Regions from separate parts of the Marinovum sedimenti genome, predicted to be linked through region 1. Evidence: riboswitches for the same ligand, from Rfam matches in the RefSeq annotation. Region 1 holds a riboswitch; the other holds the start of a gene.
What was found. Region 1 has a riboswitch for thiamine pyrophosphate ahead of ACW9UO_RS13625 (thiamine ABC transporter substrate-binding protein). Riboswitches for the same ligand answer to the same signal wherever they lie in the genome.
Positions count from the first base shown of each region.

Region 2: another riboswitch for thiamine pyrophosphate. It lies ahead of thiD (bifunctional hydroxymethylpyrimidine kinase/phosphomethylpyrimidine kinase); the one in region 1 lies ahead of ACW9UO_RS13625 (thiamine ABC transporter substrate-binding protein).

Region 1 is NZ_CM133223.1:2,842,127-2,846,808, reverse strand. It holds gene ACW9UO_RS13635 ([protein-PII] uridylyltransferase) at 1-875, shown strand, start outside; gene aroC (chorismate synthase) at 1,082-2,197, opposite strand; TPP riboswitch at 2,291-2,398, shown strand; gene ACW9UO_RS13625 (thiamine ABC transporter substrate-binding protein) at 2,434-3,420, shown strand; gene ACW9UO_RS13620 (ABC transporter permease family protein) at 3,396-4,682, shown strand, end outside.
Region 2 is NZ_CM133223.1:76,951-81,632, forward strand. It holds gene ACW9UO_RS00380 (FAD-dependent oxidoreductase) at 1-647, opposite strand, end outside; gene thiD (bifunctional hydroxymethylpyrimidine kinase/phosphomethylpyrimidine kinase) at 644-1,447, opposite strand; TPP riboswitch at 1,490-1,592, opposite strand; gene ACW9UO_RS00390 (Rossmann-like and DUF2520 domain-containing protein) at 1,713-2,528, shown strand; gene ACW9UO_RS00395 (AEC family transporter) at 2,529-3,458, opposite strand; gene ACW9UO_RS00400 (MBL fold metallo-hydrolase) at 3,492-4,292, opposite strand; gene ACW9UO_RS00405 (TatD family hydrolase) at 4,289-4,682, opposite strand, start outside.

The sequences.
Region 1 (4,682 bases):
GCACCTGGAACAACTGGAAAGCGGCGCTGCTGCGCGCGCTCTATCGCCAGACCCGGCGGGCGCTCGAAGACGGTATGGAGGCGCTCAACCGCGAGAACCGCGGCACCGAGGCCAAGAAGGATCTGCGCAAGGCGCTGGTCGATTGGCCCACCAAGGAGGTGCGCGCCGAGACCGGGCGGCATTATCCGCCGTATTGGCAAGGGCTGCATGTCACGGCGCATGTGGTGTTTGCGGGGCTGCTGCGCAATCTGGCCGACAACGAAATCGCCATCGACCTGCACCCCGACGAAGACCGGGATGCCACCCGCGTATGCTTTGCCATGGCCGACCACCCCGGTATCTTTAGCCGGATGTGCGGCGCACTGACCTTGGTTGGGGCCAATGTGGTGGACGCGCGGACCTTTACCACCAAAGACGGTTTCGCCACAGCGGCCTTTTGGGTGCAAGACAGCGAAGGCGCGCCGTATGAGGCCAGCAAGCTGCCCCGGATGCGCACCATGATCCACAAAACCTTGCTGGGCGAAGTGGTGACGCGCGATGCAATCAAATCACGCGACAAGATCAAAAAGCGCGAACGGGCCTTTCGGGTGCCAACGCATATCACCTTCGACAACGATGGGTCGGAAATTTACACGATCATCGAAGTTGATACCCGCGACCGACCCGGCCTGTTGTTCGATCTGACGCGGACGCTCGCCAATGCCAACGTCTATATCTCGTCTGCCGTGATCGCGACCTACGGCGAACAGGTGGTGGACAGCTTTTACGTCAAGGACATGTTCGGGCTGAAGTTCCATTCGCCGGGCAAACAGAAAACGTTGGAGAACAAGCTGCGGACTGCGATCCAGGAAGGGGCGGCGCGCGCGCATTCCTGACGTCAGCTCCGATCTGTTGACAGATCGGTCCTGATCCATTGATGGATCAGCCGATGCGCCGCGACCCCTAAACCGGTGCGACACACCCGATCTGTCAATGGATCAGCCGATGCACTGCGTCCTCTAAACCAGCGCGACACGCCCGATCTGTCAACAGATCGGGACTGATCCATCAATGGATCAGCTACCCCGCAAGCGGAAAAGTTTTATCCGATCTTGCCCAGGGTGTCGCCAACCGCGCCGCCCATTTGACCACGGTGCATCAGGATGTGATCGAGGATCACGCAGGCCATCATCGCCTCGCCCACCGGCACCGCGCGAATACCAACACAGGGATCATGGCGACCCTTGGTGATGATCTCGGTCTCTTCCCCCGACTTGGTGATCGTCTTGCGCGTGGTCAGGATCGACGACGTCGGCTTCACCGCAAAGCGCACCACCACATCCTGCCCGGTGGAAATCCCGCCCAAAATACCACCCGCGTGGTTGGACGCATACACCGGCCCCTCCGGCCCCATGAAAATCTCGTCGGCATTCTCGCTGCCAGTCAGCGCCGCCGTCGCCATGCCATCGCCAATCTCAACCGCTTTCACCGCGTTGATCGACATCATCGCCGTCGCCAGATCGGTGTCCAGCTTGCCATAGACCGGCGCGCCCAGACCCGCCGGCGCGCCCTGCGCCACCACTTCGATCACCGCGCCAACCGAGTTATGCGCGTCCTTGCGCAAGTGGCCAAGATAAGCGTCCCATTCCGGCACAGCCTCGGCATCCGGCACCCAGAAATCATTGCGCCCGATTTCGTCCCAATCAAACCGCGACCGGTCGATATGTTTCTCACCCATCTGCACCATGTAGCCGGTGATCTTCAGCCTCGGCAGCATATGCGCCAGCGCCGCCCGCGCCACGCCACCCGCCGCCACCCGCGCCGCCGTTTCGCGCGCCGAAGACCGCCCGCCGCCGCGATAATCGCGGATGCCGTATTTCTGCCAATAGGTGATATCGGCGTGACCGGGGCGGAATTTCTCAACGATATCGCCATAATCCTTCGACCGCTGATCGGTGTTGCGGATCATCAGCTGGATCGGCGTGCCGGTGGATTTGCCCTCAAACACCCCCGACAAGATCTCGACCTCATCCGGCTCTTTGCGCTGGGTCATGTTCTTGTTCTGTCCGGGCTTGCGTTTGTCGAGCCAGACTTGAAGGAATGCGGCGTCGATCGCGACCCCCGGAGGGCAGCCATCCACCGTCGCGCCAAGCGCAGGCCCGTGGCTTTCGCCCCATGTGGTGACGCGGAACATGCGGCCAAAGGTGTTGTAGCTCATGTGAGACCCTCCATCTGCCCATTTCTCTAAGCCCCCTACCGCTGACCCTCAAGCACAATTGCCTTGTGGCACCCCCATGGGGCGCGTACCACTGGCCCCACCTCGGGGAGCTGTTTCGCGTGAAACTGCTGAGATGCCATTGGCGAACCCGTTGAACCTGAACCGGCTAAAACCGGCGGAGGGAAGGTTGACTGCGTGTGCACCCCCCACTCCGCCCACAACATTTGGAGAGCCCCATGCTGGGACGCACCATCGTTGCGGGACTTGTCACTGCTTCGGCCACACTGGCCAGCGCAGAGACCCCCGTGCTGACTGTTTACGCAGGCGATTATTTCAATTCCGAATGGGGCCCCGGCCCCGGCATCGAACAGGGGTTCGAGGCGCGTTGTGGCTGTGATCTGGTTTACAAGACCGGCGATATTCTGCCCCGCATCCTGCTGGAAGGCGCACGGACCGAGGCCGACGTGGTGATCGGATTGACCACAGACATCACCAAGAAAGCACGCGACAGCGGGCTGTTTGCGCCGCACGGGGTCGACACTGCGTCGTTGACTCTGCCGGTGGCTTGGGACGACGACACCTTCTTGCCGTTCAACTACGGCCACACCGCGTTTATCTATAACAACGAGTTGGTCGTGACTCCGCCCGCAACGTTTGACGCCCTGCTGAACGCCCCCGACGATCTGCGGCTGGTGATCCAGGACCCGCGTTCGTCAATCTCTGGCCTCGCGCTGGTGCTTTGGGTGCAGGCGGTCTACGGCGATGGCGCTCAGGCGGCGTGGGAGAAGCTCGCGCCCAAGATCGTCACCGTCACCAAAGGCTGGTCGGAAAGCTATGGCCTGTTCACCGATGGCGAGGCCGATATGGTGCTAAGCTACACCACCTCGCCCGCCTACCACATCATCGCCGAGGGCGACCTGACCAAATCGGCGGCGATTTTCCCAGAAGGCCACTATTTCATGGCCGAATTGGTGGGCAAACTGGCCAGCACCGACAACCCCGACCTTGCCGATCAGTTCATGGACTACATCCTGACCGAAGAGTTCCAGACCATGATCCCGACGTCGAACTGGTCGTTCCCGGCCGCTTTGCCGGTGGACAAATGGCCCGACGGATTCCGCGATTTGCCGGTGCCCGACAAGGTGCTGTTCTATACCGAGGATGAAGCCGCAGAGCTTCGCGACACGGCAATCGACGCATGGCGCAGCGCGCTGTCGCAGTAATCCCGGCGCTTCTGGTTGCGGGGCTGGTGATCGGCCCCGTGGCTGCGGTGATCTGGCGTGGCGGGGGCCTTGGGGCTTTGGGCGCGGCGGATTTCGATGCGCTGTGGTTCACCATTTGGCAGGCGGCGGTGTCGGCCGCGGTCAGCGTCGCGCTGGCCGTGCCCGTCGCGCGCGCCCTGTCACGGCAGAGGTTTCCGGGCCGCGGGCTGCTCATCGCGCTGATGGGCGCGCCGTTCATCCTGCCGGTGATCGTCGCGGTGCTCGGGCTGCTGGCGGTGTTTGGCGGCAATGGGCTGGTCAATCAAATTGGCGGCGCTTTTGGCCTGCCGCGTATGGATATCTATGGCTATCACGGCGTGATTTTGGCGCATGTGTTCTTTAATCTGCCGCTGGCAACCCGGCTGATCCTTCAGGGGTGGCTGGCGATCCCGGCGGAACGCTTCCGCCTAGCCGCGTCCTTGGACGCGCCGGTGGGGCGGCTGCTGGAGTGGCCGATGCTGCGCCGGATCGCGCCGGGGGCCTTTGCGGTGAGCTTCGTGATCTGCCTGACGTCTTTCGCCGTCGCGCTGACCTTGGGCGGCGGGCCAAAGGCGACCACGGTGGAACTGGCGATCTACCAAGCGTTCAAATTCGATTTCGATCTCGGCAAGGCGGCGAGCCTCGCGCTTGTGCAACTGGCGCTGGGCCTAACGGCGGCGCTGACGCTGTTCTGGCTGTCGCCGCCTGATGGCTTTGGTGCAGGGCTGGACCGTGCGCACGCGCGCTGGGACGGGCAGACCGCGCTGGCCCGCGCGCTGGATTACTGCTGGATCGCGCTGGCGGCGCTGTTCTTGCTGACGCCGCTGGCGATGATCGTGCTGGCCGGTGTGCCGGGGCTTTTGTTGCTGACGCCCGACGTGTGGTGGGCCGCAGTGCGTTCCTTGACGGTGGCGCTGGGGGCCACCGGCGTGACGTTGCTGTTGGCCCTGCCGCTGGCCACCCGGGCGGGCGAATTGGCCGGGCTTTTGGGCGTGGCGGTTTCGGGGCTGGTGCTGGGCACCGGGCTGTTTCTTATCGTGCAGCCGTTCATCCGCCCCGCCGAGGCCGCCCTGCCGGTCACGCTTTTGGTCAACGCCCTGATGGCCCTGCCCTTCGTGCTGCGCATTCTCCGGCCCGAGCTTGAAGCCGCCCGCGCCGATTTCGGCAACCTCGCAGCGACGCTGGGCCTCACTGGCTTTGCCCTGTGGCGCATCGTCTTGTTGCCACGCCTGCGCCGCCCCTTG
Region 2 (4,682 bases), 850 kb from region 1:
GGTACGACATACAGCGGGATACGCGGATGCAAGAGCCGCACAGGGCGGCTTAGCGTGACATCCGGGCAGCGTAGGATCAGCATTTCGCCTTTCACTCCGCGCAGATCATGCAGCACATCGCGGGCCTGTAACCCACGGCAATCTATCGCGTTTTCCAGATCGTCCGGTGCGGTTTGGCGGTGAAACACAACGCCCTTGGCCACCAGCCCGGCGTAGAGATCGGCCAGCGCCTGTCGCGGGTTCAGATGGGCTTCGTCTTCGAAAAACAGCCCACTGGCAAACCCGGTGAGATCCGGCTCAAGCTGTGCAATCTCGCCGCTGACCTCGCGAAAACCGCTGGTGCGGCGGGCAAACCGGCGCAGATCGGGCAGGTCGCGCCGCCCCGCCACCACCAGCGTTCCGCAGCGCTGCACCTGAGTGCGCGCGGCCCACCAATCAAACGCCTCTTGGCCCAGCCGCAGCACTGGCTCTTCGGCATTTTCGACCTCGCACCACGGGGCCAACATGCCCCCCGCCCACCACGAACAGCCATGCGGACCGGGCGGGCCGGCGGGGTCGAAGATCTGCACCGATGCGCCGCGCGCCGCCAACTCGCTGGCCACGGCCAAGCCCGCAACGCCGGCCCCTATGACGGAAAACAGCGTCACGCTGGCCAGACCGCGTGGAAATGATGCACCGGCCCATGCCCTTGACCGACGTGCAAGCCATCCGCCGCGGCAATCGCCGCTTGCAGATAGGCGTGCGCAGCCCGCGTCGCCGCCTCCAGCGCCAGCCCTTTGGCCAGACCGGCGGCGATGGCCGAAGACAGGGTGCATCCGGTGCCGTGGGTGTTTTTCGTAGGGTGGCGCGGGGCGGTGAATTCGGCCACAACGCCGCCCTGTGTGATCAAAAAATCGTGGCACATCGCACCGCTGGCATGGCCGCCCTTCATCAAAACCGCCTGCGCCCCGAGCCTGCATAGGGCTTCGCCTTGAGCGATCATCTCGGCCTGCGTGGCGGCCACCGGTTGGCCCAGCAGTCGCGCAGCCTCGGGCAGGTTTGGCGTGAGCAGGGTGGCGCGCGGTAAAAGCACAGCGCGCAGGGTGGCGACCGCGTCTTGCGCCAAAAGCGCATCGCCGGATTTGGCAATCATCACCGGATCAAGCACCAGCGGCCCGGCGAAATCTTTGAGACCCTCTGCGACGCACCCAATGATCTCGGGCGTCGCCAGCATGCCGATCTTGATGGCACGCACGTCGAGATCGTCGAGCACCGCCGCGATCTGCGCGGCAATCACATCCTCGGGGATGCCATGCACCGCTGTCACAGCGCGGGTGTTTTGGGCGGTGACGGCGGTGATCACGCTTGCGCCGTAAACGCCAAGCGCCGACATCGCCTTGAGATCGGCCTGAATGCCCGCGCCGCCGCCGCTGTCGGATCCTGCAATGGTTAACGCAATATGCGCCATAGGGTGCTCCTTAAAAACAGGGCACCGGACGGGGAACATATCGCTTGCACGAAAACCGTTCCCTACGCCGGAATTGCCCGGATCAGGTTCGATGGGTTAACGCTTGCGTCTCTCAGCCTCTTGCGAGGCACCCCAACGGTTGAAACGCGGATAGCAAGCACAAGGGACAGTGTCAAATCCGATATCGCGCGGGCATGGCTTGCGCTGCGGGCGCGGATATTTCCATATGCGGGGTAAGACGTGGACGATCGGACAGGCAGGACAGATGAGCAAAAGACCGACAGTCAATCTGGTGGGGCCGGGCAAGGTGGGGCAGACTTTGTTGCGCCTGCTGGCCGAGACCTGCGAGATCAAAGACATCTGCGCGCGCGACAGAGGCCGGGCCGAGGCCGCGCAGGCCTTTGCCGGGGCTGGGCGTGCGGCGGGCGAGTTGCGAGAGATGCGGCCTGCGGATCTGTGGCTTCTCACGGTGCCGGATGATGAGATTGCGGGGGTTGCGGCGCAACTGGCCACGCTCGATCTGCCCGCCGCGACTGTGGCGCATTGCAGCGGCTTCCACCCCTCCGACCTGCTTGCCCCCTTGGCCGCAAAAGGCTGGCAAGTGGGCAGCGCACATCCGGTTCTGTCTTTCGCAGATCCGGGGCAAGCGGCGCAGCAGTTCGCGGGCTGTTATTGCGGCATTGAGGGCGCGGCGTCGGGCCTGTTGACCGAGGTGTTCACCGGCATCGGTGGCAACTGCTTTCCGATCCGCACCGAGGCCAAAGCGCTGTATCACGCCGCCGCGGTGATCTCGAACAATTTCACCACGGTGTTGCAGGCCATGGCGCAACAGGCCTGGAGCGCGGCGGGGGTGCCGCAAGATGTGCGGGCCGGTCTGCACGAGGCGCTGTTGCGCGGCACGGTCGAGTCTGTGCTGAGCGTCGGGCCGCGAGCCGCGCTCACCGGTCCGGCCGCGCGCGGCGACAGCGCTGTTGTCGCGGCGCAGGGGGCGGCGGTGACGGCGTGGCACGGCGAGGCGGGCGCGCTGTATGACCAGCTGAGTGTCATGGCGCGGCGGCTAAAGGACAGCGGACAGGTCTGATCAGGGCAGAATTGCCAGCCAAACCCAGATCGTCAGGATCGACAGCGCGGTGGCGATCAGCACCGACGAGGCCGCCACCCGCCGCGCCACGCCGTACATATTGGCAAAGACATAAGAGTTGATCCCCGGTGCCATCGTCGCCGTGATCACCGCCGAGCGTGTCGCGCCGGTTGACAGGCCGGTGAGGCCGGACATGGTATAGGTGATCGTGGGATGCAGGATCAACGACACCGCGCAAACAAATGCAATGATACGGAAATCTCCGTCCGGGCGATAGCGGAACATAACCCCGCCCATAGCGAAAAGCGCGCAGGGTATCGACGCCTGCACAATCAATTCAAGCGCCGCTGTGACCACCCCAGGCAGGGTGACGCCCGAGAAATTGACCGAAAATCCCAAGAGAATGCCGATCACCAGCGCGTTGCGGAACATCGCGCGCAGCACCTTGGCGGGCACTTGTCGCGCCGGGGTGCCCCGCGCGCGGGCGATCTCCATCGCGGTGATGCCAATGCCGTAGCAGAAAGGCGAATGCAGAGCCACGATGGCAAAGTTTGCGCCCAAAGCCGCGCTGCCATAGGCGCTTTCGGTGATCGCGATCCCCAACATCACCGAGTTGGCAAAGAGACAGCAAAACCCGATGGCGACGGAATCTTCCCAAGCGCGTTTGAACAGATAACGCCCGGCCAAAAGCCCGACGGTAAAGCCGGTGAGCGAGCCGGTGTAGAAACTGACCAGCAGCGCGAGGTCGAAATGCTGGCCAAGATCGAGCGTTGAGATCGCTTTGAACAGCAGGGCGGGAATGGCGAAATTCTGGGTGAAATTCATCAACCCATCGACGCCGTTTTCGGTCAGCAGCCCGCGCCAAACCGCGAGATACCCGGCCCCGATCACCAGAAATACCGGCAGAATGACATCGAGCAGCGCCTGCATCTTAGCGGTCCGTTTTGTGACGTTGGGCCGGGGTCATGCGGGCAGCACCAACTGCATCAGGTCATGCGCGGGGGTGATGTGCTCCGGGGTTTCCTGGTCAACCTCGGCATGGTCCAAATCGATGTGCATATTGGTCAATACCGCGCGTTTCGGCGCGGCGCGCGCGATCCATTCAAGCGTGCGGTCAAGATGGGCGTGGCTCGGGTGCGGCTTGCGGCGCAGCGCATCGACCACCCAAATGTCGAGACCGTCGAGCACTGGCCAGACCTCGTCAGGGATCTCGGCCACATCCGGCAAATAGGCCAGCCCGCCAATGCGAAACCCAAGCGCGTCAATCGAGCCGTGGTTGACCTCGAACGGCGTGAGGGTAACGGGGCCGCCCGCGCCATTGATGGTCACATCGCCGTTGATGCCGTGCAGATCAAGGATCGGCGGATAGGGCGAGCCGTGGGGCTGGACAAAGGCATAGCCAAACCGCGAAATCAGCGCGTCTTGGGTGGGGCCATCCGCCCAAACCGGCAGACGCGATTTCATGTTGAATACGATCATCCGCAGATCATCGATGCCATGGGTATGGTCGGCGTGCGCATGGGTGAACACCACGCCATCCAGCGCGCCGGTGCCGGTGTCGAGCAGTTGGCTGCGCAGGTCGGGCGAGGCGTCGATCAGAACCGTGGTGGTGCCGTTTGCGCCGATCCGCTCTACCAGCATCGAACAGCGGCGGCGGCGGTTTTTCGGGTTGTCCGGGTCGCAATCGCCCCAATGGCCGCCAAGGCGCGGAACGCCGCCAGACGAGCCACAGCCGAGAATGGTAAAGCGGTATTCATCGCTCATTCCGGCACCCAAGCGGCGGCTTTGGTGAACAGCCGTTCAAAATTGGCCTCGGTTTGTGCGGCGAAATCAGCGTAATCGAGGCCAAAGGTCTCGGCCGCGCGTTTGGCGGTATGGGCGGTATACCCCGGCTCATTGCGGCGGCCCCGGAAGGGCGGCGGCGCGAGATACGGCGCGTCGGTTTCCACAAGGATCCGGTCAATCGGCGCGGCGGCAAAGATATCGCGCAGCTCCTGACTTTTCGGGAAGGCGGTGATGCCCGACATCGACAGATAAAAGCCAAGGTCGAGCGCCTGCTTGGCCAGCGCGGGGCTCGAGGAAAAGCAGTGCATCACACAGGCGTAAGGCGCGTTGCGGTGCTCGGAGGCGAGGATCTCGGCCATATCGTCATCG